2 linked regions of the Leisingera sp. NJS204 genome follow. The protein of the gene in region 2 interacts with the protein of the main gene of each other region in a pairwise test. Links are inferred from orthologs where the notes say so. Each region holds a gene or a part of one and is shown on either strand. Other genes may lie near its edges. The genes, in order: ETW24_RS11405 and ETW24_RS04075.

Evidence for each region.
Region 1: the proteins of ETW24_RS04075 (region 2) and ETW24_RS11405 interact in binary tests that used the Escherichia coli proteins (3 or more experiments, as listed by UniProt). The link is inferred for Leisingera sp. NJS204 from one-to-one orthologs.

The regions. Positions count from the first base shown.
Region 1 is NZ_CP035417.1:2,325,651-2,336,983, reverse strand. What follows is about bases 4,237-7,217. They hold ETW24_RS11405 (ABC-F family ATP-binding cassette domain-containing protein), read right to left. Parts: upstream 6,667-7,217; coding sequence 4,807-6,666; downstream 4,237-4,806. Other genes in these bases: ndk (nucleoside-diphosphate kinase), read left to right, coding at 6,938-7,217; ETW24_RS11410 (MarC family protein), read right to left, coding at 4,237-4,810. In the rest of the region: LPS export ABC transporter permease LptF, read right to left, coding at 1-609; ETW24_RS11430 (leucyl aminopeptidase), read left to right, coding at 806-2,281; ETW24_RS11425 (DNA polymerase III subunit chi), read left to right, coding at 2,288-2,746; ETW24_RS11420 (CHAP domain-containing protein), read left to right, coding at 2,906-3,457; ETW24_RS11415 (retropepsin-like aspartic protease family protein), read right to left, coding at 3,564-4,145; more of ETW24_RS11410, read right to left, coding at 4,190-4,236; more of ndk, read left to right, coding at 7,218-7,360; ETW24_RS11395 (DUF4112 domain-containing protein), read right to left, coding at 7,414-7,929; ETW24_RS11390 (YqaE/Pmp3 family membrane protein), read right to left, coding at 7,922-8,092; ETW24_RS11385 (TfoX/Sxy family protein), read right to left, coding at 8,162-8,491; ETW24_RS11380 (cytochrome P450), read left to right, coding at 8,655-9,884; ETW24_RS11375 (response regulator), read right to left, coding at 9,921-10,535; ETW24_RS11370 (molybdopterin-dependent oxidoreductase), read left to right, coding at 10,858-11,333. UniProt on the Escherichia coli protein: Genetic data indicate it may be involved in ribosome assembly or function.
Region 2 is NZ_CP035417.1:797,286-809,189, forward strand. Bases 4,966-8,517 are described here. They hold ETW24_RS04075 (2-oxoglutarate dehydrogenase E1 component), read right to left. Parts: upstream 8,118-8,517; coding sequence 5,166-8,117; downstream 4,966-5,165. Other genes in these bases: odhB (2-oxoglutarate dehydrogenase complex dihydrolipoyllysine-residue succinyltransferase), read right to left, coding at 4,966-5,153; ETW24_RS04080 (DUF805 domain-containing protein), read right to left, coding at 8,114-8,517. Also shown: ETW24_RS04040 (lysophospholipid acyltransferase family protein), read left to right, coding at 1-364; ETW24_RS04045 (EthD family reductase), read right to left, coding at 465-773; lpdA (dihydrolipoyl dehydrogenase), read right to left, coding at 893-2,284; ETW24_RS04055 (hypothetical protein), read right to left, coding at 2,355-2,624; ETW24_RS04060 (MAPEG family protein), read right to left, coding at 2,790-3,182; ETW24_RS04065 (hypothetical protein), read right to left, coding at 3,179-3,478; more of odhB, read right to left, coding at 3,636-4,965; more of ETW24_RS04080, read right to left, coding at 8,518-8,575; sucD (succinate--CoA ligase subunit alpha), read right to left, coding at 8,685-9,569; ETW24_RS04090 (glycosyltransferase family 25 protein), read right to left, coding at 9,583-10,410; ETW24_RS04095 (hypothetical protein), read right to left, coding at 10,516-11,040; sucC (ADP-forming succinate--CoA ligase subunit beta), read right to left, coding at 11,045-11,904. UniProt on the Escherichia coli protein: E1 component of the 2-oxoglutarate dehydrogenase (OGDH) complex which catalyzes the decarboxylation of 2-oxoglutarate, the first step in the conversion of 2-oxoglutarate to succinyl-CoA and CO(2).

The sequences.
Region 1 (11,333 bases), 1.5 Mb from region 2 along the record:
CAGATGCGCGCTGCCTTCGTCGCGTACCAGAAAGGCGCGGGCGCCGGTATAGGTCACCGTGGTCGCCGGGTCGCGGCGGTCAGACAGGAAGACGTCGTGCAGGGTGCCGTCCGGGTCGATCTGGCGGATATAGAAGGTAACACCGTCTGCCGGGTGCAGGAAATCGCCCTCGCTCAGCAGCTTGGCGGTGATGTTGCGGGAGACTTCGCTTTCACGGACTTCCAACTGGCTGATCGACGCCGGCAGCAGATAGTGGGTCAGCGCCGACATCATCAGTGCCGTGATGACGCCGAATGCGAGGGCCGGCCGCGCCATCTGCCAGGGGCTGGTGCCGGTGGCGCGCAGCACTGTCAGCTCGCTTTCGCTGTTCAGCCGGTTGGTGACCCAAACCGAGGCGCCAAAGGCGGCAATCGGCAGCACCATGCGGATGAGGTTCGGCAGGGTGAGCGCGGTGAACTCAAGGAATACCAAAGCAGACTGCCCGTTGCCGATCAGCCGGTCAAACAGCACGACAGCCCGGTTGACCCAGAACACGGCCACCAGAATCAGCGCAAAAAAGCCGAAGAAGAGCAGATATTGTGACAGCACGTATCTGTCGTAGCGTGACACCCGATCCCCCCAGACCATTGTGATTTTGCGCGACATTAGTGGATTTGCCGGGCGGGGAAAACTGCATTCTCGCAAGGCGCCTCATTCGGCGGCAGATCGCGGCCGCAGCGGGCGCAAAGCCGGGTCTGGCCAAGCGCCCCTGCGCAGGATACCTCTTATGCCAAGAACCATATGAAACCAGCAGGAGCGCGCGAGAATGAGCAGCCTTACCCCGATCCGATTTGCCGAATACGACCCCAAGGCGCTGCCGGAAATGACCGGCCGTGTGGCGGTGATGGTCACGCCCGAGGGCAGCATGGATCAGGCCGCGCGCACCGCCAACCGGCTGAGCAAGGGCGCAATTGCCCGGCTGATCGAATCGGATGGCTTCAAGAAGGCCAAGGCGGGGGATGTGGTGTCGCTCCGCTGGCCCGCAGGCATGCAGGCCGAGGCACTGGATGTGCTGGTTCTGCCGCGCAAGCTGACTCCGGTAGAGGCACGCCAAGCGGGTGCAAAACTGGCCAAGGCGGCAGCGGGCAAGCGGCTGACGGTGATGGCCGGCAGCATGAACAAGGCTGCTGACCTCACCATGGGGCTGGCGCTGCGCGACTATGGCTTTGATGACCATAAGACCCCCGCCGAAGACAAGCCTGAAGGCGAGGTGGTGATCGCTTCCAAGATGCCGTCCGATCTGGAGACCGCCTGCGCACCGTTGCTGGCGGTGGCCGAAGGCGTTCACATGACCCGGGATCTGGTCAATGAGCCTGCCAATGTGCTGACCACCACCGAATTCGCCCGCCGCATCGAAGAAATGAGTGAGATCGGCCTTGAGGTTGAGGTCCTGGAAGAGGCGGACCTGGAAAAGCTGGGCATGCGCACGCTGTTGTGTGTTGGCCAAGGTTCTGACAGCCCCTCCAAAGTGGCGGTGATGCACTGGAAAGGCGGCGCCAAGGACGCAGCCCCGCTGGCGCTGGTCGGCAAGGGCGTGGTGTTTGATACCGGCGGCATCTCGCTGAAGCCTGCGGGCGGCATGGAAGACATGACCATGGACATGGGCGGCGCGGGCGTTGTAGCCGGCACGATGAAGGCCTTGGCGCTGCGCAAAGCCCAGGCCAATGTGGTCGGGCTGGTCGGCCTTGTGGAAAACATGCCCTCGGGCAATGCCACCCGTCCGGGCGATGTGGTGAAGTCGATGAAGGGCGACACGGTTGAGATCATCAACACCGACGCCGAGGGCCGTCTGGTTCTGTGTGATGTGCTGTGGTACGCGCAGGAGCGGTTCAAACCTGCGGGTGTTATCGATCTGGCGACCCTGACCGGCGCGATCATTATTGGCCTCGGGCATGAAAATGCCGGCGTATTCTCCAACGATGACGATCTGTGCAATGCCTTCCTGAAGGCCGCGCGCTCCGAGGATGAAGGCGCCTGGCGGATGCCGTTGGGCAAGGCCTATGACGAACAACTGAAATCGCGGATTGCCGATATGAAAAACATCGGCGGACGCCCGGCGGGCTCCATCACCGCAGCGCAGTTCCTGCAGCGGTTCATCAAGGACGATATGCCCTGGATCCATCTGGACATTGCCGGTGTGGCCTCGGTCAAGGCGGACACGGACTATGCGCCCAAAGGCGCCACCGGTTGGGGCGTGATGGCGCTGAACCGTCTGGTCGCGGATAAGTTCGAGGCGGAATAAGCGTTCATGGGGGCTGCCTATTTCTATCATCTGACGCGCAGGCCGCTGGAGGAGACCTTGCCGGTCCTTCTGGACAAGGCGCGCGGGGCGGGCTGGCGCATTGCGGTGCGCGGGCGCGACCCCGAGCGCATGGCCTGGCTGGATGACCGTCTGTGGCTGGGGGCAGAGGACAGCTTTCTGCCCCATGGCCTGGCGGGCGGCCCCCACGACGCGCTGCAGCCGGTTCTGCTTACCGCCGGGCCTGAGGCCGCCAATACCCCGGACTGTGTGATGGCGGTGGAGGGCGCCGCAGTCAGCGCCGATGAGGTGCAGGCGCTGAGCCGTGTCTGTATTCTGTTCGACGGCACAGATCCGCAAGCTGTGCAGCACGCCCGCAGCCAGTGGAAGTCACTGACAGATGCTGGCTGTTCCGCCCAATACTGGTCCGAAGAGGGCGGGCGTTGGGAGAAGAAGGCCGAGAAATAGGCCGGGAAACCGGCCTGTTAACCCGCGGTATCGGCGGGATTTTGCCAATATCCTTCAGATTTGTTTCAGCTTGGCAGGAAATGCTCGCGCAAAAGGCGCTGCCGCAGTAATCCTCCGGGTCAAAAGATCAGAACAAAAGACCAGGACACTGGGGGACAGATGAAAGTATCACATGCGTTCCGTCGGGCGCGGCTGCTGCCGATTGTTGGGGCTGGGCTGCTGTTCCTTGCCAATTGCGGTGATATTCAAGGCGGATCGGTGGCCCGGGCCGAGGCTGAGGCCGCGCGTCTGGAATACGCGGTTCAGGAAGTCCAGTCTTTGCAATCCAGAGGGAGCCGTGTCTGGTGCGTGCCCTTTGCCCGCAATGCCAGCGGGATTGAGATTTTCGGCAATGCCAAAACCTGGTGGGCACAGGCCAAAGGACAGTTCAGCCGCGGCCAGCAGCCGCAAACCGGCGCGGTGATGGCGTTCCGGGCGACCCGCTCCAATCCGCTGGGCCATGTGGCAGTGGTCTCCAAGGTGGAGGATTCGCGCCGGATCCGGATCAATCACGCCAACTGGCGCCGCAACAAGGTGTCGCTGGGCATGGCGGTAATTGACGTGTCTGCAGCAAACGACTGGTCCGCCGTTCGCTTGGAAAGCAATCCGGGGGCCTACGGGCGGGTCTATCCGATCAACGGCTTCATTCTGCCGGTTCCGGACAAAGGGTGATCGCAGCGCAGCGGCGCTGCCCCTCTTGGCCAAAGGAAGAAAGGTGCCTTGGCTTCTTTCTGGTTCGAAATACCCCTGCCGGAGGCCTGCGCCGCAAGGCGCATGATCAGCGGGTCAGCACCAATGCGCCATTGCGGATTTCGATGCTGGACCAGCGCTGCAGATAGCCCATGCCCAAAAGGGATTGCTCCAGCTCGCCCTGGTTAACCCAAACACGCACATCCGTGTCGGTGATGCCGCCCAGCGACATTTCTTCGATCCAGACCGAGGCTGTGCGCACCTCACCATTGGCGGTGCGGGCGCGGCCGAGATAGGCGAGGCTGCCGGTGTCAATGCCGGCACGCTCTGCATCGCGCGCGTTCAGCACGACTTCGCTGGCGCCGGTGTCTACCAGGAACGGGACGGCAGCGCCGTTCACCTCAAGGGTCAGATAATAATGCCCGTCCGGCGCGCGCGGCACTTCGACCCGTCCGGCCTCCACCGCCACGCTTTGCTGCGGGCGCACGGTTTGGCGAATGTCCTCCCACAGCCCGTAAGAGGCGATCACACCAAGGAAGATAAATCCCCAGACCGCAAACATCTGCAGTGTCTTGCCGATGGATTGGCGGTTCTGCACAAAGACCCAGGATCCCACTGCAACCAGCAGGACAACCAGATAGATAACCCGCCCGATCTCAAACTCGCCCATCTGCGCACCTCCTGAATATAATGTAGGCGGGCCGGGGCGTTATGCTAGCCTGCAAATCCAAAAGCGCGCAGTCCGTCGAGCACGAACTGGACAGAAAGCGCCGCCAGCAGCATGCCCAGAAGGCGGGTCACAACGGTGATGCCGGTCTTGCCCAGCAAGCGTTCGAACAGGCCGGAAAACAGGCACATCACCAAGAGGATCGCCAGCACTGCGACCACCACGCCCATCACCATGGCAAAGCCTGCAATGCCAGGCTGCTGCCCCGCCAGCAGGATGACAGTGGCGATGGAGCCGGGGCCTGCAATCAGCGGGATCGCCAGCGGGAAGATGGACGGGTCGTCAAAATCATCCTCTTCGCTGCGGTCTTCGCGCCGCTTGTTGCGGCGTTCAAACAGCATATCAAGCGCAGTGAGGAACAACAGCACACCCCCGGCAATGCGGAAGGCAGCCATGGAAATGCCTGCAAAGCCAAGCACCGCTTCGCCAAGTGCCGTAAACAGCGCAAGCAGAATTGCTGCGGTGATGGTCGAACGCAGGGCAATCGCACGCCGCTGTGCGGGCGTCATGCCCTGTGTCAGCGCCAGAAAGATCGGTGTCAGCCCAATCGGGTCAACGATGACAAACAACGTGACAAATGAGGTGATCAGAAAGGCCGTGTCGATCATTGCGCCTCTGCTTTTTCCAGTTTCTCCACCGCTTTCAGCCACAGCTCCTCGGCGCGGTCCTGGGCTTCCATGACTTCGGCATATTTGCGCTGCCAGACAATGGCTTCGTCTTTGCGTCCATCGTCATAAAGAGCAGGGTCTGCCAGTTTTTTGGCCAGCTTGTCGCGCATTTCGCTGACTTTTTCCAGGCGCGCCTCACCTTTGCGGACCTCGGCGCGCAGGGCCTGAATGGCTTCGCGGCTGGGGCGCTTTGGTTTTTCGGCCTTGGCCTTGGTCTTGGATTTGCCTGCGGGTTTGTCGCGCGTCAGCAGCAGATCGCGGTAGGCCGGCAGATCGCCCTCAAACGGTTTCACTGTGCCGCCGGACACCAGCCACAGCCGGTCCGCGACCAGGCTAAGGAGGTGCATGTCATGGCTGACCAGAATGACCGCGCCGGAATAGGCGGTCAGCGCTTCGACCAGCGCCTCGCGGCTTTCGATGTCCAGGTGGTTGGTCGGTTCATCGAGGATCAGCAGATGCGGAGCGGGCAGGGTGGCCAGCAGCAGCGACAGCCGCGCCTTCTGCCCGCCGGAGAGACGGCCGACCTCGGTATCAGCCTGATCCGACCCCAGTCCGAACCCGGCCAGCCGGGCGCGCAGGCGGGCCTGGCCTTCGTTCGGGCGTTCGCGCTGCAAATGCTGCAGCGGCGTTTCGTCAATGTGCAGCTCATCCACCTGGTGCTGGGCAAAAAAACCGATCCGCAGCTTGCCGGACTGGGTCATCTTGCCGGCCATCACATCCAGACGGCCTGACAGCATTTTGGACAGGGTGGATTTGCCCTCTCCGTTCTTGCCAAGCAGCGCGATACGGTCGTCCTGATCAATGCGCAGATCCAGCCGACTGAGGATCGGGGTGCCGTCATAGCCGACCGAGGCGCCCTCGGTCGCGATGATCGGCGGCGACAGCTCCTCGGGTTCGGGGAAGGTGAAAACGGTGCGCGCGGCGTCTTCGGGTGCGCGGATGGTCTCCATCTTCTCCAGCATCTTGACCCGGCTTTGCGCCTGTTTGGCTTTGCTCGCCTTGGCCTTGAACCGGTCGACAAAGGCCTGCAGATGGGCGCGGCGGGCGTCCTGTTTCTTGGCCTGTGCGGCCTGATTGGCCCGGTTGGCGGCGCGCTGACGGGCGAACTGGTCATAGTTGCCGGAGTAATAGGTCAGGCCCAGCTCTTCGAGGTGCAGAATGCCGTTCACCGAGCGGTTCAGCAGCTCGCGGTCGTGGCTGATGATGATCACGGTGTGCGGGTATTTGACCAGATAGGCCTCAAGCCACAGCGCGCCCTCAAGGTCCAGGTAGTTGGTAGGTTCGTCCAGCAGCAAGAGGTCAGGCTGTGAAAACAGCACCGCAGCCAGGGCCACCCGCATCCGCCAGCCGCCCGAATAGTCGGAGCAAGGGCGTTGCTGGGCGGCAAAATCAAACCCGAGACCTTTGAGGATGGCAGCGGCACGTGCCTCGGCCGACCATGCGTCGATATCTGAAAGCCGGGTTTGAATTTCGGCAATCCGTCCGGGATCCTGCGCGGTCTCGGACTCGGCCATCAATTCGGCGCGTTCAGTGTCCGCGGCAAGCACCGTATCGATCAGCGACACGTTGGAGGATGGCGCTTCCTGGGCAATGCCGCCGATCCGCGCTTTGCTGGGCAGTGAAATGGCGCCGGATTCCAGCGACAGCTCATTGCGGATCAGCCGGAACAGCGTGGTTTTGCCGGTGCCGTTGCGGCCGACCAATCCAACCTTGTGGCCAGTGGGGATCGTGGCGCTGGCGCCATCGAACAAAAGACGGCCTTCGACCGCATAGGATATATCGCTGATACGTAACATGGGCCTTGCACTGGGGTACTGTCTGGCCCTTGTCAATGGGGCAGGCCATGTGCGGGTGCCGGACGTGGCTGGCTGTGGCCGGCTTATTGCAGATGCGCGGCAAGACCGGCGCAGGCTCAGGAGGCAAAGCCAACGGGCTGCGCGCCGCCCTTGCTGCTGCGTCAAAGCTGCGTAATCCCCTCTTTATCCTGTCACAGAGCCATGCTATCGGGGCGGCAATTCGTAACGGGCCGGGCATGATGTCCGGCTTTTCAGCACAGGAGTCTGCCCCATGGCACTGGAACGCACTTTCTCGATCATCAAGCCCGACGCAACCCGCCGCAATCTGACCGGCGCAATCAACGCCAAATTCGAAGAAGCCGGCCTGCGCGTTGTGGCGCAAAAGCGCATTCACCTGACCAAAGCCCAGGCAGGCGAGTTCTACAAAGTGCACGCCGAGCGTCCCTTCTACGACGAACTGTGCGAATTCATGGCCTCCGCTCCGATCGTCGCGCAGGTTCTGGAAGGCGAAAACGCCATTGCCAAAAACCGCGAAGTGATGGGCGCCACCAACCCGGCGGACGCCGCGGCCGGCACCATTCGCGCCGAATTTGCTGAATCGGTTGGCGAAAACTCCGTGCACGGTTCCGACGCACCGGAAACCGCCGCTGTCGAGATCGCCTATTTCTTCTCCGGCCTCGAGCTGGTCGGCTAAGCCGCAGGCTTAGCGATGACTGAAGGCCGCGCCGGGCGACTGGCGCGGTTTTTTTATGAGTTGGAGAAAGCGGTTCTAAGCCCGCTGTGCTGCCGGTTGCGCGGTCTGCGGGGCCGTTTCCGCGTGGCGAAGCGGCTGAAGGCAGCCAAGTCCTTGGGCGCAACCAGGGTGGAAAAGCCGCGCCGCGCAAGACGTTTCGCCAACGGCTCATCCTGCGCGGCTGATTGTTCCAAGTGGCGGCGCAGCAGGGCGACGTTGCGGGTATTGGCCTTCCAGCCAATGTCGAAAAGATCGCCGGCCAGCGGGATCGTGCCAACAAGCGCATCAATGCCGATGTTGGCGGCCATGCGCGCCAGCGTTCCTTTTGAAGCACCCATGCGGTGTCCCGAGAGCAGGATATAGCCCGCAGGCAGCAGCGCCACCGCGTCGCCCACGCCCGGGATGAGACCCAGAATGCTGTCCCAGCCGATCCGCGTTCCGATTAAGGGAATGCGGAATGCCCGGTCCATGCGGTGTGCCAGGCGCTGCAATGATTGTAGGCGGTCTTCGTGATGCGCGGTGTCAGGCATGTTCAGGCGTCTTCGCGATAATCCACACAGCGTGCACGATGCCCGGAATATAGCCGAGGATCGTCAGCAGGATGTTGAGCCAGAAATGCTTGCCCAGGCCGACCTGCAGAAACACGCCAAGCGGCGGCAGAATGACTGCAAAAATAATCCGGATCAGGTCCATCGAGGATCTCCTTTGGTTAATGTCCCGTTGATGAACCAACCCCCGGATACCCCATTTGGTTCCATCCAGCTATTTGCGCGCGACAACGCCGATCATGTCCAAGGTTGCCTCGAATGCTGCTTGATGGGTGTCAATGCTGCTGGCCTTGATCTCGTCAAAGCGCTGGCGAAGCTCTTCTTTTTCCTTGCCTTTGCAATCATTCCAAGGCCGCCCCTGCAGCGCCATCACCAGCACGTAGTAGCCGATGAAATGCGGCCGGGTACCGGTTTTCAGAAGTTTGGCATAGGCCGCGTCAGCGCCGATGGCACGCAAATCCTCGGCGGACGAAATGCCGGCCCGGTGGCAGGCTTCCTCATACGCGGGGCCAAGGTTTCGGATGGAAGAAATTGGTGTGTTCATGTTTTGTTTCTACCTGTTCCCGGTGCCGTTGTCACGCTGTAATCGGGCGTCGCCGTATATTGCGGGGCATCGTACTGACGCTGGGTTTCTTGCCGCAATGGCGGATTGACAGTCGCATTTCCTGCAGAAACCCTGACCGGAATGGCCAGCGGGAGGGTGTCGGATGAGCAGCGGAGAGCAAGTATCTGTGAATATTGAGGAGTTTAATCTGGCGAACCCGCCTGAGGGTTTTCTGGAGGATCCCTTTCCCATTTACGATGCTTTGCTGCGCGAGGCGCCGGTGCTGCCGCAGCCGGATGGGTCACTGCTGGTCTGCCGCCATGCCGATCTGGACAGGGTTTACCGGGACACCACGCTGTTTTCCTCGGACAAGAAGAAAGCTTTTGCGCCAAAATTCGGCGCGGGTTCGCCATTGTTTGAGCATCACACCACTTCGCTAGTGTTTTCCGATCCGCCGCTGCATACGCGGGTGCGCAGGATCATGACCTCGGCGCTGACGCCGCGGGCAATTGCCAGGATGGAACCGGGGCTGGTTGAGACGGTTGACCGCTTGCTGGACAGAATGGCGGGCGCAGCCAATGTGGACCTGATCGAGGATTTTGCCGCCTCCATTCCGATCCAGATTATCGGCAATCTGCTGGACGTGCCGATGGCGGAGCGGGCGCCGCTACGTGACTGGTCGCTGGCCATCCTGGGCGCGCTGGAGCCAGCGCTGAATGCTGATCAGCTGGCCGCAGGGCACCGGGCGGTGGAGGAGTTCAAGGCCTACCTGCAGGATTTGATCGCCCGGCGGCGGGCCAAACCAGGGGACATTGACACCGACGTGCTGACACGGCTGATCAACGGCGAGGGGGCGGATAGCGCCCTCAGCGAGGTTGAGCTGATCCAGAATTGCATCTTTATACTGAATGCAGGTCACGAGACCACCACCAATCTGATCGGCAACGGGTTGGCGCTGCTGAATGACCATCCGGACCAAAAGCAGCGGCTGCTGGAGCAGCCGGAGCTGATCAAACCTGCCATCGAGGAGGTTCTGCGCTTTCGGTCGCCCAATCAGCTGGGCAACCGGGAAACCACAGCGGATGTGGAATTCGGCGGACTGAAAGTCTCTGCGGGGACCAACTTGCATCTGCTGATCGGGGCGGCGAACCGCGATCCGGAGGTGTTTGAAAAGCCGGGTGTCTTTGATGTTAACCGGACGCCGAACCGGCATCTGGCCTTTGCCGGCGGGCCGCATGTCTGCGTCGGGCTGACGCTGGCGCGGCTGGAGGGGAGGATCGCCATTGAACGCCTGCTGCACCGTTTCCCGGGCTATCGCCTGTTGCCCGGCCGGGTGCCGGGCGGGCGAATCCGCTTTCGCGGCTATGCGGCACTGCCGGCGGAAATGGAGTGAATAAGGGTCGACAGGGGCGCTGTCAGGCAGGCCGGCTCAGAACAGCCCGGCCGCCTTGGCGGTCAGCGCGGCCTGGGTCCGGTTTTTGGCCTCCAGCTTGCGGCAAAGCGTGCGCACATGCAGTTTGATCGTCACTTCCTGCAGCTCCAGCTCGCGGGCGATTTCCTTGTTCGACAGGCCGCGGCATAACCCGTTCAGCACTTCCAGTTCACGCGGGCTGAGTTTTTCGGCCAGCGGATGGGTTTTTGCCGAGGCGTCTTCGCGCATCAGATCTACAGGCACATAGATCTCTCCCGCGCTCATGAAGCGCACGGCATTGAGCAGTGACTGCGCGCCCATGGTCTTGGGGATGAAGCCGATGGCGCCGGCATCCAGGGCCTCCTGCGCGGTGCGGGCGGGCGCGCTGCCGGACAGTATGGCCACGCCCTTGCCGCCATTGGCCTCCAGCGCCTTGGCCAGGCCGTCGAGCCCCATCATGCCGGGCATATTGAAGTCAAGAAGCACCAGGTCGTAGGGGCCCAGTTCGCAAATCTGCGCGATCGCACCAGGCAGATCAGTCGCCAAAGCGACCTCAGCACCGCCCTCGGATTTGAGGTAGGCGGAGATTGTTTCGCGGACCATATCATGATCGTCTGCCAGCAAAATGCGCATGTAGCCACTAGACCTGTTCTTTATTTCCCGGTCCCAGTCTACAGCGACAAGGGTTTCAAAACTGTCAACCTTGGATTGCGGACTGGTCTGGGGTGTGAACATCTGCTGCTGCTCCTGTGCGAGTACTGGAAATTTTACCGATATTACGACGTTCCGACGGCCTCTGGTAAGCCAACATTAGGGTTGATGGCGCTACTCTGGCGGTTGTGCACCCTATACGAAAGGTCATGAACCTATCCTCAGGTGCCGGTTTTCGGGCGGAGCGGATGTGCCATGCTTAGCCTGGCTGTTACGGAAACGGCATCAAATGAGGAGTGCTGGAATGAGAGGATTGATTTCGCAGGTCGCGGCCTTGGCTTCGCTTGCAGTCATGGCGTGCGCAGCCGCAGTTTTTGCGGATGAAGCGCAACCGGTGCTGCTGTCGGTCGGAGTGGAGGGCGCGGCGGAACCTGCAGCGCAGTACACGATTGAGGATCTGCGTGCGCTGGCTCCGGTCACCTTTGAGACGGAGACCATCTGGACCACCGGGCCGCAGCAGTTCACCGGCGTGCCGCTGGCTGTTCTGGTCGGGCGGATGGATGTCAGCAGCGGGCGGCTTGTAGCGTATGCGGTGAATGACTATGCGGTGGAAATCCCTGTTGCGGATGCGGTTGACGGTGGCCCGATTGTCGCCTTTGAGCGTAACGGCGCGGAAATGTCCTTGCGCAACAAGGGGCCGCTATGGGTGGTGTATCCTTATGACAGCAACCCGGCCTACCGCACCGAAGAAGTCTTTTCGCGCAGTATTTGGCAACTGGA
Region 2 (11,904 bases):
CATTGCCAAGATGGTCAAGGATGTCGCCGCGCAAAGCCGCGAGCCGGGCCAGCTGATCATCTATTCCCAAGGCACCCGCGTGGCCCCCGGTGCCCGCAAGCCTTACAAGATAGGTACTGCAGTGCTGTATGAGGGGCTGAGCCAGCCCTGCGTGCCGGCCGCCACCAATGTCGGCGTGTTCTGGCCGCGCAAGGGTATTTACCGCAAGCCTGGCCTTGCAGTGGTGGAGTTCCTGGAACCGATGCAACCGGGGAGCAGCCGCGACGATTTTATGGCGCAGCTGGAAATGCGGGTAGAAAGCCGGTCGGATGATCTGATGCGGGAAGCCGGGTTTGACCCGGGCACGGCTGAGCAACGGGCCTGACCAGCCGGAGCGGGACTCCCGCCGGGGCCAAGAAAATTCGAATTTTCTTGGCAAAATTCTTTGAAGATTTTTTTGCCCGGCGGGTGCCGGGCGGGCTGCATCAGCGCAGGACTTCGCCTATCAGAACCTGCGGCTGGACGTCCGTAAAGTTCGCAATGTCGTCCAGAGCCGGCCCTGCTGCCTGCATCGCGGTATCCATGGCCGCCTGATCGGCAAAGGTCATCGTGGCGATAGCAAAAAACGGCGGCGGGACATCCGGTCCGCCCGCCAGCCCCCTCGTCACCACAATTGACTGCAGATGCGGCCCGAGGTGCTGGTCCACAACCTTCATGTGGGTGTCAGCGTAATAGGCATAGTCGAATGTTTTTCCGTCACTGACGGGGTAGATGACTTGTAAAGAAACGGCCATAGCGGTGTCTCCTGCGGGGTGAAATCGAGGCTCAGTAAAGAGCGGATCGCCAGCCGTGCCAATCGAAAAAGGGCAGCTGCGGTGAGCTGCGCCTTGTTATGTTCGGTGACTCGCCAGGTTTAGCTGTGAATCGGCCCGTCGCCGCAGGCCAGGGCAGCCTCGCGCACCGCTTCGGAATAAGTCGGATGCGCGTGACAGGTCAGCGCCACATCTTCGGCGGAGGCGCCGAATTCCATCGCCACACACAGCTCATGGATCATGTCGCCCGCGGCCGGACCGATGATCGCAGCCCCCAGGATGCGGTCGGTTTCCTTGTCGGCGATGATCTTGACAAAGCCGCCCTCGGCCTGGCCGACGGCCTTGGCCCGCGCATTGCCCATGAACATGAATTTACCGGTCTTAACCTTCTTGCCCTCTGCCTTCAGCGCGTCCTCGGTGGCGCCCACGGTGGCCACTTCCGGCGTGGTGTAGACGACACCCGGAATGACGCCGTAATTCACATGGCCATGCTTGTCTGCAATAACACTGGCAACTGCCATGCCCTCATCCTCGGCCTTGTGCGCCAGCATCGGGCCTTCGATCACGTCGCCGATGGCATAGACGCCGGGCACATTGGTGCGCCAGTGATTGTCCGTGGCGATCTGGCCGCGTTCGGTCATTTTGACACCCAGCGCGTCCAGCCCCAAGCCATCGCTGTAGGGCTTGCGCCCGGTGGCAACCAGCACCACATCGGCGTCCAGGGTCACCTCATCGCCGCCTTTCTTGGGCTGGTATTTGACCTTGGCCTTGGTCTTGGTGGTCTCCACCCCCTGCACCGCAGCGCCCAGGATGATATTCAGCCCCTGCTTTTCAAGGATCCGCTTGAAGCTGCGCTGCACGTCCTTGTCCATCCCCGGACAGACCGCATCCATGTATTCGACCACGGTCACCTCAGATCCCAGACGGGCATAGACCGAGCCCAACTCCAGCCCGATCACACCTGCGCCAATGACGGCCAGCTTCTTGGGGATCTTCGGCAGCTCCAGCGCGCCTGTGGAGGAGACCACGATCTTCTCGTCGATCTCGACGCCCGGAATGGAGGCGGGGACCGAGCCGGAGGCGATCACGATGTTCTTTGCCTCATGCACGTCGTCGCCGACCTGCACCTTGCCCGCCGCAGGGATTGAGGCCCAGCCCTTGATCCAATCGATCTTGTTCTTCTTGAACAGGAACTCGATGCCGCCGGTGTTCTGGGTGATGACCTCATCCTTGTAGGTCTTCATCTGGTCCCAATCGACCGACGGCGATTTGCCCTTGAGGCCCATATGGGCAAAATTGTGCTCTGCCTCATGCAGCAGGTGGGTCGAGTGCAGCAGCGCCTTGGACGGAATGCAGCCCACGTTCAGGCAGGTGCCGCCGAGGGTTTCCCGGGCCTCGACCACAGCTGTCTTCAGTCCCAGCTGGGCGCAGCGGATGGCGCAGACATAGCCGCCGGGGCCGGCGCCGATTACGATGACGTCATATTGGGACATGGGTTGGTTTTCCTCTGTTCTCCCCGGTTCCGTTTGGCGGAACACGCATTAGGGGATAGTGGTCTTAGGATCAGACGGGGGTCAACATCTTGATCGAGATATTGGTGACCCCGTCGCGTTCTAGGTGCATAGCGAGCTCTTCCGATCCGAAAAAAGCACGGGCCTTCTCCGGATCGGTGATCGCGAACAGCGCCACGGCGTGGTTTGTGCGGTCCGGATCGCTCCATACGTTCATGTCGGTGATGCCTGCGGCCTGGCGGTTGGCCTTGTCCTGCCGGAAAACGGTCAGCCAAGCGGTGAAATCGGCCACATCGGCCTGCCAGAGAACATGGGTTGCCATTGGGGTTACTCCTTTATCCGTTCTGCAGGCAGAGTGCACTGCTTTGGCAAGGGAGCGCTTTGATGCCACTCAAGAAAGGCGGGTGCTGCCGCAGTTTCCGCAGAATTGCGGCGCTGGGCCCGGCTTGGGCGGAGCCAATTTGAGTATTTTGGGAAAGATGAATGGTCATGCGAGGAGCACCCCCGCGAGCATCGCAGCAAGGCCGCTGGTGGCGATGAGCCAGATTGCGGTGCGCAGATAGGGCACGCCGCTGAGGTAGGCGGGCAGGTAGAGGGCGCGGCCCCCGAGATAGGTGTATATCCCGCCGGTGATCAGGGCGCCTTGCAGGCTGGCCAGTTCCGCGACCAGCGCCAAGCTGATGAAGATCGGTGCGGTTTCCAGGAAATTGGTGAAGGCGCGCCGCGCCCGGCCCGCCAGCGCGCTGCGGGAGACGGATGTGTCGCGCGGGCCTGCGGTCCAGGCGTTGCCGACCGAGAGCTTCAGCAGGAAGCTGTCGAAGCTCACGTGGATCAGGCCGAGGATCGAGAGGCAGACAAGGCCCCAGAGCGGGAGGGTCATTGGGTTGAACTGCATTCAAGTTTGACACTCTTGACTTCTTCCCGGCGTCCATTGACAGCACTTATGATGCTGAAAATAGCTATTCCCATCAAAAGCCCGGCACCAAATGTTGGTTCGCCTTTGTTCGGCCCCTCAGCTGTCACCCAACCCAACCAGTTAAATGCGATTGAGGTGAGCACCATTACAGAGAAAAATATGGGTACGACTACTAGGAAGAAACTCCAATGGCGGGATTTTCCGGTCAGAAAGAGGTGTGTGCCGCAGGTTCCGCAAAGGTGAAAATCGGTCTTGTTCACACCCCTCCAAGGGTTGGTCCGCATCATAGCCAGCGTTGACTGAATGCGCCCGCAATCGGGGCACTTTATCCCGCACCAGCGCGCCCAATAGCTGGGTCTTTCACCAATTTTGGGCGCGCTGATTTTGTAGGGCTGGCTAGGCTTTCCCCTCAATGGATTACAGATCCATCAGCAAACGGCGCGGGTCTTCCAGCGCTTCCTTGACGCGGACCAGGAAGGTCACGGCGCCTTTGCCGTCGACGATGCGGTGGTCATAGCTCAGCGCCAGATACATCATCGGGCGGATTTCCACCTTGCCGTTTATCGCCATCGGGCGGTCCTGGATCTTGTGCATGCCCAGGATGCCGGACTGCGGCGGGTTCAGGATCGGCGAGGACATCAACGAGCCGTAGACGCCGCCGTTGGAGATGGTGAAGGTGCCGCCCTGCATCTCGGCCATCGACAGCTTGCCGTCGCGGGCGCGGGCGCCTTTTTCGGCAATCGCTTTCTCGATCGCGGCAAAGGACATCGCGTCAGCATCGCGGATCACCGGCACAACCAGGCCGGTCGGAGTGCCTGCGGCAACACCCATGTGTACGAAGTTTTTATAGACGATGTCGGTGCCGTCGATCTCGGCATTGACCTCGGGCACTTCTTTCAGCGCATGGCAGCAGGCCTTGGTGAAGAAGGACATGAAGCCCAGTTTCACGCCGTGCTTCTTCAGGAACAGGTCCTTGTACTCATTGCGCAGGGCCATCACCTCGGTCATGTCGACCTCGTTGTAGGTGGTCAGCATGGCAGCGGTGTTCTGGCTGTCCTTCAGGCGCTTTGCGATGGTCTGACGCAGGCGGGTCATCTTTACCCGCTCTTCGCGCGCGGCATCATCTGCGGTGACCGGGCCGCGCACCTGGGCCGGTGCCGGGGCTGCCGGAGCGGCAGGCGGTGCGGTCTTGGCGGCGGCCACGGCGGCAGCAACGTCTTCCTTCATGATGCGCCCGTCACGGCCGCTGCCGCTGACTTGCGACGCATTGAGGCCTGCCTCGGCCATCGCCTTTTCCGCCGACGGGGCGTTGGCAATATCCTTGGACGCCGACGCGGTGGCAGCAGCCGGGTTCTGGGCGGCGGCAGGTGCGGAAGGGGCCGCGGAAGATCCGGTTGCGCCGCCAGCGATCACGCCCAGCTGTGCGGCAGCCTGGACGGTGGCGCCCTCTGCGGCGATGATCTCGGTCAGCACGCCGGCAGCCGGGGCGGGCACTTCTACCGACACCTTGTCGGTTTCCAGTTCGCACAGCATTTCGTCCTGCGTGACGGTGTCGCCCACCTTTTTGAACCAGGACGAAACGGTGGCCTCGGAGACTGACTCGCCAAGCGCGGGAACCATGACCGGCACCGGTGCGCTATCGCCGCCGGAGGGCGCAGCAGCAGGAGCCGGTGCTGCAGGGGCAGCGGCAGCACCATTGGCCTCGGACAGGGTGGCCAGCAGAGCGTCGACGCCGACAGTCTGGCCTTCACCGGCGACGATCTCGCCCAGGGTGCCTGCGGCAGGCGAGGGCACTTCGACCGTCACCTTGTCAGTCTCCAGCTCGCAGAGCATTTCATCGGCATTGACGGTGTCGCCGGGTTTCTTGAACCAGGTGGCCACGGTGGCCTCGGTCACGGATTCGCCCAGGGTGGGTACGCGGACTTCGGTTGTCATGTCTCTTTATCCTCAGATGCTCAGCGCTTCGTTCACGAGGGCTGCTTGTTGTGCTTTGTGCTGGCTGGCCAGACCGGTTGCGGGCGAGGCCGAGGTGGCGCGGCCTGTATAGACCGGCCGGGTGTGCTTGGCCTTGATGCGGGTCAGCACCCATTCGATGTTGGGTTCAATGAAGCTCCAGGCGCCCTGGTTCTTGGGCTCTTCCTGGCACCAGACCATTTCCGCCTGTTTGAAGCGTTCCAGCTCCTTCACCATGGAAATGGCCGGGAACGGATAGAACTGCTCGACCCGCATCAGATAAACATCGTCGATGCCACGGGCATCGCGTTCTTCGAGCAGGTCGTAATAGACCTTGCCCGAGCACATGACGACGCGCTTGATCTTGTCATCCGCCACCAGCCGGGTGTCGGAGTTGCCGTGCTGGGCATCATCCCATAGCACCCGGTGGAAGCTGGAACCGGTGGTGAACTCTTCCGCCTTGCTGACCGCCAGCTTGTGGCGCAGCAGGGATTTCGGAGTCATCATGATCAGCGGCTTGCGGAAGGTGCGGTGCAGCTGGCGGCGCAGGATGTGGAAATAGTTTGCAGGCGTGGTGCAGTTGGCCACAATCCAGTTGTCCTGGCCGCACATCTGCAGGAAGCGTTCAAGCCGGGCGGAGGAATGCTCAGGGCCCTGGCCCTCGAACCCGTGCGGCAGCAGGCACACGAGGCCCGACATCCGCAGCCATTTGCTCTCGCCCGAGGAAATGAACTGGTCGAACATGATCTGCGCGCCGTTGGCAAAATCGCCGAACTGGGCTTCCCACAGGGTCAGCGCGTTGGGTTCCGCCAATGAGTAGCCGTATTCAAAGCCAAGCACCGCATATTCTGACAGGGCCGAGTCGATCACGTCGTATTGCGACTGGCCCGCGCGGATGTTGTTGAGCGGATAGTAACGCTCCTCGGTCTCCTGGTTGACGATGCCGGAATGGCGCTGCGAGAAGGTGCCGCGGGTGGCGTCCTGGCCCGCCAGGCGCACCGGGTAGCCCTCCAGCAGCAGCGAGCCGAATGCCAGCGCCTCGCCCGTCGCCCAGTCAAAGCCCTGGCCGGTTTCAAACATCTTGCCGCGGGCATCCAGGAAACGGCCCACGGTGCGGTGCATCGGGAAGCCGTCGGGCACCCGGCTGAGCGAGGCGCCGATCTCTGACAGGGTTTCCGGAGCGATCGCGGTGCGGCCGCGCTGGTAGTCGGCGTCTTTCTTATCCAGATGCGACCAGCGCCCGTCCAGCCAATCAGCCTTGTTGGGCTTGTAGTTCTTGCCGGTCTCAAACTCTTCGTTCAGATGCGCCTGGAAGGCGGCCTTCATGTCCTCGATCTCGCCTTCGGGGATCAGGCCATCCTTGACCAGCCGGTCGGTGTAGAGCGTCAGCGTGGTTTTGTGGCCCTTGATCTTCTTGTACATCAACGGGTTGGTGAACATCGGCTCGTCGCCTTCGTTGTGACCGAACCGGCGGTAGCAGAAGATATCGAGCACCACATCCTTATGGAACTTCTGGCGGAATTCGGTGGCAACGCGGGCGGCATGGACCACCGCCTCCGGGTCGTCGCCGTTGACGTGGAAAATCGGCGCCTCAACCACCAGCGCATTGTCGGTGGGATAGGGGGAGGAACGTGAAAAATGCGGCGCAGTGGTGAAACCGATCTGGTTGTTCACCACGATATGCATGGTGCCGCCGGCCTTGTGGCCGCGCAGGCCCGACAGCGCAAAGCACTCCGCCACCACGCCCTGGCCGGCAAAAGCCGCGTCGCCATGCAGCAGGATCGGCAGCACCTTGCTGCGGTCCTTGTCACCCAGCTGGTCCTGCTTGGCACGGACCTTGCCGATCACCACCGGGTTCACCGCCTCAAGGTGCGAGGGGTTGGCGGTCAGGCTGAGATGCACATTGTTGCCATCGAACGCGCGGTCGGACGACGCGCCAAGGTGGTATTTCACATCGCCGGAGCCATCCACGTCTTCGGGCTTAAAGCTGCCGCCCTGGAATTCGTTGAAGATGGCGCGGTAAGGTTTCTGCATCACATTGGCCAGAACCGACAGACGGCCGCGGTGCGGCATGCCGATCACGATGTCGCACACCCCCAGCGCACCGCCGCGTTTGATGATCTGTTCCATCGCCGGAATGAGGCTCTCGCCGCCGTCCAGGCCGAACCGCTTGGTGCCGGTGTATTTGACGTGCAGGAATTTCTCGAACCCTTCGGCCTCGACCATCTTGTTGAGGATCGCCTTACGGCCTTCGCGGGTAAAGGTGATTTCCTTGTTGTAGCCCTCGATCCGCTCTTTCAGCCAGGCGGATTGCTCGGGGTCGGAGATGTGCATGTACTGCAGCGCAAAGGTGCCGCAGTAGGTGCGCTTCACGATGTCGACAATTTGCCGCATGGTGGCAACCTGCAGCCCCAGTACATTGTCGATGAAGATCGGCCGGTCCATGTCGCCGTCAGTAAAGCCGTAGGTCTTGGGGTCCAGCTCCGGGTGGGCAGAGGCGGCACGCATGCCCAGCGGATCCAGGTCCGCTGCCAGATGGCCCCGGATCCGGTAGGCACGGATCAGCATCAGCGCCCGGATCGAGTCCAGCACCGCGCGCTGCACCTGATCGTCGGTGACCTCGACGCCCTTGGCGGAGGCCTTTTCCCTGATCTTCTTGCCTGCGCCCTTGGTCTCGGCCGGGGTCGGCCATTCGCCGGTCAGCGCGCCGGTGAGATCATCATCCAGCGCCGGCGGCCAGTCGTTGCGCGCCCAGGACGGGCCTGCAGCCTCAGCCTTTACGTCCAGTTCTGCATCGCCCATCTGGCGGAAGAACTCGGCCCAGGCGGCATCCACCGCGTTGGGGTCATTGGCGTATTGGGCATAGAGCTGCTCCAGATACTCCGCATTGTGCCCCTGCATGAAAGAGGAGGCGCGGAAGAGGTCGTTAGGGCTTTGTTCGGTCATTGGGGTGCCTCGTGCGGGTTGGGACCGTATTTGTTCTCACCTGGCTGGGATTTCTTTGAGGTAAAGAAAAGGAACAAAACGAGCGGGATCATTGCGGCTGCGAAACCTATTCCACTTTGGAGCTGCTGCAGATTGGGTAGAGCTTTCAGTGCGAACATCAGGATTGCGAAGAGTGCAAATGGCACAACAAATATTGTACTGGCTGTTATGCCTACATCGTGCAGACGCCGCGAAAGTGCAGCGAAAAACGGTATGGCGAACAATCCAGTAAAAAGACTAAAGAACCAGGGGTATTGGTGTCCGAGGTAGAAATAGACCCCAAAGTGAATTTTGAAACTGCCTTCGGGCTGATCCGTAGTCAGATTCAATCCAACGAACTGGACAAGTGCCAAAACCAAAACAAAAAACCAAAACTCGCTTCGGGCTGCGCGCCCGCCGAATTGTGCATAATTGCCCATGCAAGTTTTGACTGAGGCCCAAAAGCCCATTGCTGCACCATACCTTTTCTTGCGAGTTTGCCGCGCTCGCTCAAAACAAAGCTAGCGCGGCAAATCCAGTTTCTTTGACTTACTTGCCGATCGCTTTCAGAACCGCTTCACCCAGGCCCGCCGGGCTTTCGGCAACGACGATGCCTGCGGATTTCATCGCTTCGATCTTGTCGTCAGCACCGCCTTTGCCGCCGGCGACAATCGCGCCCGCGTGGCCCATGCGGCGGCCCGGAGGGGCGGTGCGGCCGGCGATGAAACCTGCAACCGGCTTGGAGCGGCCCTTCTTGGCTTCGTCAGCCAGGAACTGGGCGGCCTCTTCCTCGGCAGAGCCGCCGATTTCGCCGATCATGATGATGCTTTCGGTTTCGTCATCGGCCAGGAACCATTCCAGCACGTCGATATGCTCGGTGCCCTTGATCGGGTCGCCGCCGATGCCCACACAGGTCGACTGGCCAAGCCCGACGTCGGTGGTCTGCTTCACCGCCTCATAGGTCAGGGTGCCGGAGCGCGACACAACACCAACCGAACCGCGGCGGTGGATATGGCCGGGCATGATACCGATCTTGCAGGCGTCCGGGGTGATCACACCGGGACAGTTGGGGCCGATCAGGCGCGACTTGGAGGTCTCCAGCGCCCGCTTCACCCGCATCATGTCCAGCACCGGAATGCCTTCGGTGATGCAGACGATGACTTCCATTTCGGCGTCGATCGCCTCGAGGATGGAATCCGCGGCAAACGGCGGCGGCACGTAGATCACCGAGGCATTGGCTTCGGTCACATGCTTGGCTTCATGCACGGAATTGAAGACCGGCAGGTTCAGATGCGTCTGGCCGCCTTTGCCGGGGGTGACGCCGCCGACCATTTTGGTGCCATAGGCGATGGCCTGTTCAGAGTGGAAAGTACCCTGCGAGCCGGTGAAGCCCTGACAGATAACTTTGGTGTTTTCGTCGATGAGGACTGCCATGATGTCGGTTCCTTCAAGCGGTATGTGTCTGTTGGTTCTGCGGTGTGGCCAAGGATCGGCCGTCGAAGCGGATTTTTTCGAGGGTGGCCCGCCCCAGGACCACACTGGGAAATACTCTGAAGCCGCCGCGGAATTCATAGATCCCGCGCCGGAGTTTCTGGCGGATCAGCGGCCAGCCCTTGGGCCGGTGGCGCGCCGGGCCGATGGCATGTTCGCCGGGGGCCTCGTTGCCCTGTTCGGCCAAGGCCGGCTGGACCTGATAGACCTTGACGGCGCGCGCAGGTTTGGAGGCGTCGAAGTTGAACAGCAGGTTGTCCAGGGTGATCTCAAACGGGCGGCTGTCCAGAAGGTGCTGCGCTGCGCGGCGGGAGACCGCATAGGCTGCACCGCCCGCGTGGCGCGACAGCATCTGGCGCACCTCGCGGCCCATGTAGGTAAAGCCATCCTTGCCAAGCGCCACCTGCAGCTTTTTGGCCCGCCAGCGTTCGAATTTGACGATGCCGGCATCCTGCGGCCACCAGGACAGGTCGTTCAGCCAGGCGCCGGTGTCGGGCGACAGGAAAACATCGTCCTCCAGGATCAGCGCCACATCGGCGTCTGACGCCAGAAACGCCTCCCAGGCCTTGGCATGGCTGAGAGTGCAGGCCATGTCCTTGGTTTGGAAATAGCCCCAGTTGCCCTCAGGCGCGCACTGCTGCAGCATTTCCTCGCGGCTGACCTGTGTGCTGTCTACCGCATCGATGCGCGCAGCCGTAAGCCCGCACTGATCCAGCTCTTGCTGCATCAGTGCGGCCCGGCCTGTGGCCTGTTGCAAGCCTATGAGGTAGACGGATGCTTTCATTGGACACGAGCCTCAAAAGCGAAACGTGCGTTAATTGGGTGGGACTGCCCAATTGGTTTCCATACATCTGTGCTTAGGAGGTGTGCCATAGCGGTAATCTCAGGGTCAGTCCGTCAAAAGTATCAGCTGGCTTTTTTCCCGGGCGTTATAGGATTGGCTCCAGGAAAAAGATGTCTCACCTAAAGTGATCTGAGTGTTTGTTCCGTCAAAAAAACCCAGTTCTTCGCGGCCTTGTATGCTGTGCATTTTGCGGAAAAACGCCTGCGAGCTGACTATGGCCACATTGTTTTCTGCTGTCCATTCCACGCCGCATCTGGCCGATTTGTTCTTGAACTTTCCGATAACGAGGTTCTGGCGACTGCCAGGCTTTGTGTAGTAACCGTGGCCTTTTCCGTGGACTATGTAGGAAGCATTTTTGCTTTTCTTGAAACCGCGAGCTGCAGCCAGGCTTTTAGCCTTGGCAAGGCCCCCCTCCCGCCCGGCGCGCAAGCAAATGCTGTCATACAGCGCAAAGGCTTCTGAGAAGTCTTGCTGACCCAGGCGGGCAACAGCCGGATCTGGCTCTTCCGGCGTTACACACGCCGAAAGAGCCATGCCAGCCACGCAAAGTGCAATAACTGTTCCTTTCACGGTTTTACCCCTTCACCGCTTTCACGATCTTCTCCGCGCCGTCTTTCAGGTTGTCGGCGGCGATCACGTCGAGGCCGGAGGTGTTGATGATCTCCTTGCCTTTCTCGACGTTGGTGCCTTCCAGGCGGACCACCAGCGGTACTTTCAGGCCGACTTCCTTCACTGCGGCAACCACGCCTTCGGCGATGACATCGCAGCGCATGATGCCGCCGAAGATGTTGACCAGGATGCCTTTGACCTGCGGGTCCGAGGTGATGATCTTGAACGCCTCAGTGACCTTCTCCTTGGTGGCGCCGCCGCCCACGTCGAGGAAGTTGGCAGGCTCGGCCCCGTAGAGTTTGATGATGTCCATGGTGGCCATCGCCAGGCCGGCACCGTTCACCATGCAGCCGATCTCGCCATCCAGCGCGATGTAGTTCAGATCGTATTTCGAGGCTTCCAGCTCTTTCGGGTCTTCCTCGGTGGTGTCGCGCAGCTCGGCCACGTCGGCGTGGCGGTAGACCGCGTTGCCGTCAAAGCCGACCTTGGCGTCCAGCACCTTGAGGCTGCCGTCGTCCGCCACGATCAGCGGGTTGATCTCCAGCATCTCCATGTCTTTCTCGACGAAGGCTTTGTAGAGCTGGCCCATCAGCTTGACGCATTGCTTGACCTGCGCGCCTTCAAGACCGAGCGAGAAGGCGATGCGGCGGCCGTGGTAGGCTTGGTAGCCGGTGGCCGGGTCGACGGAGAAGGACAGGATCTTTTCCGGGGTGGCGGCGGCCACTTCTTCGATATCCATGCCGCCCTCGGTGGAGCAGACAAAGGAAATGCGCGAAGTCTGGCGGTCTACCAGCAGCGCCAGGTACAGTTCGGTCTGGATGCCGG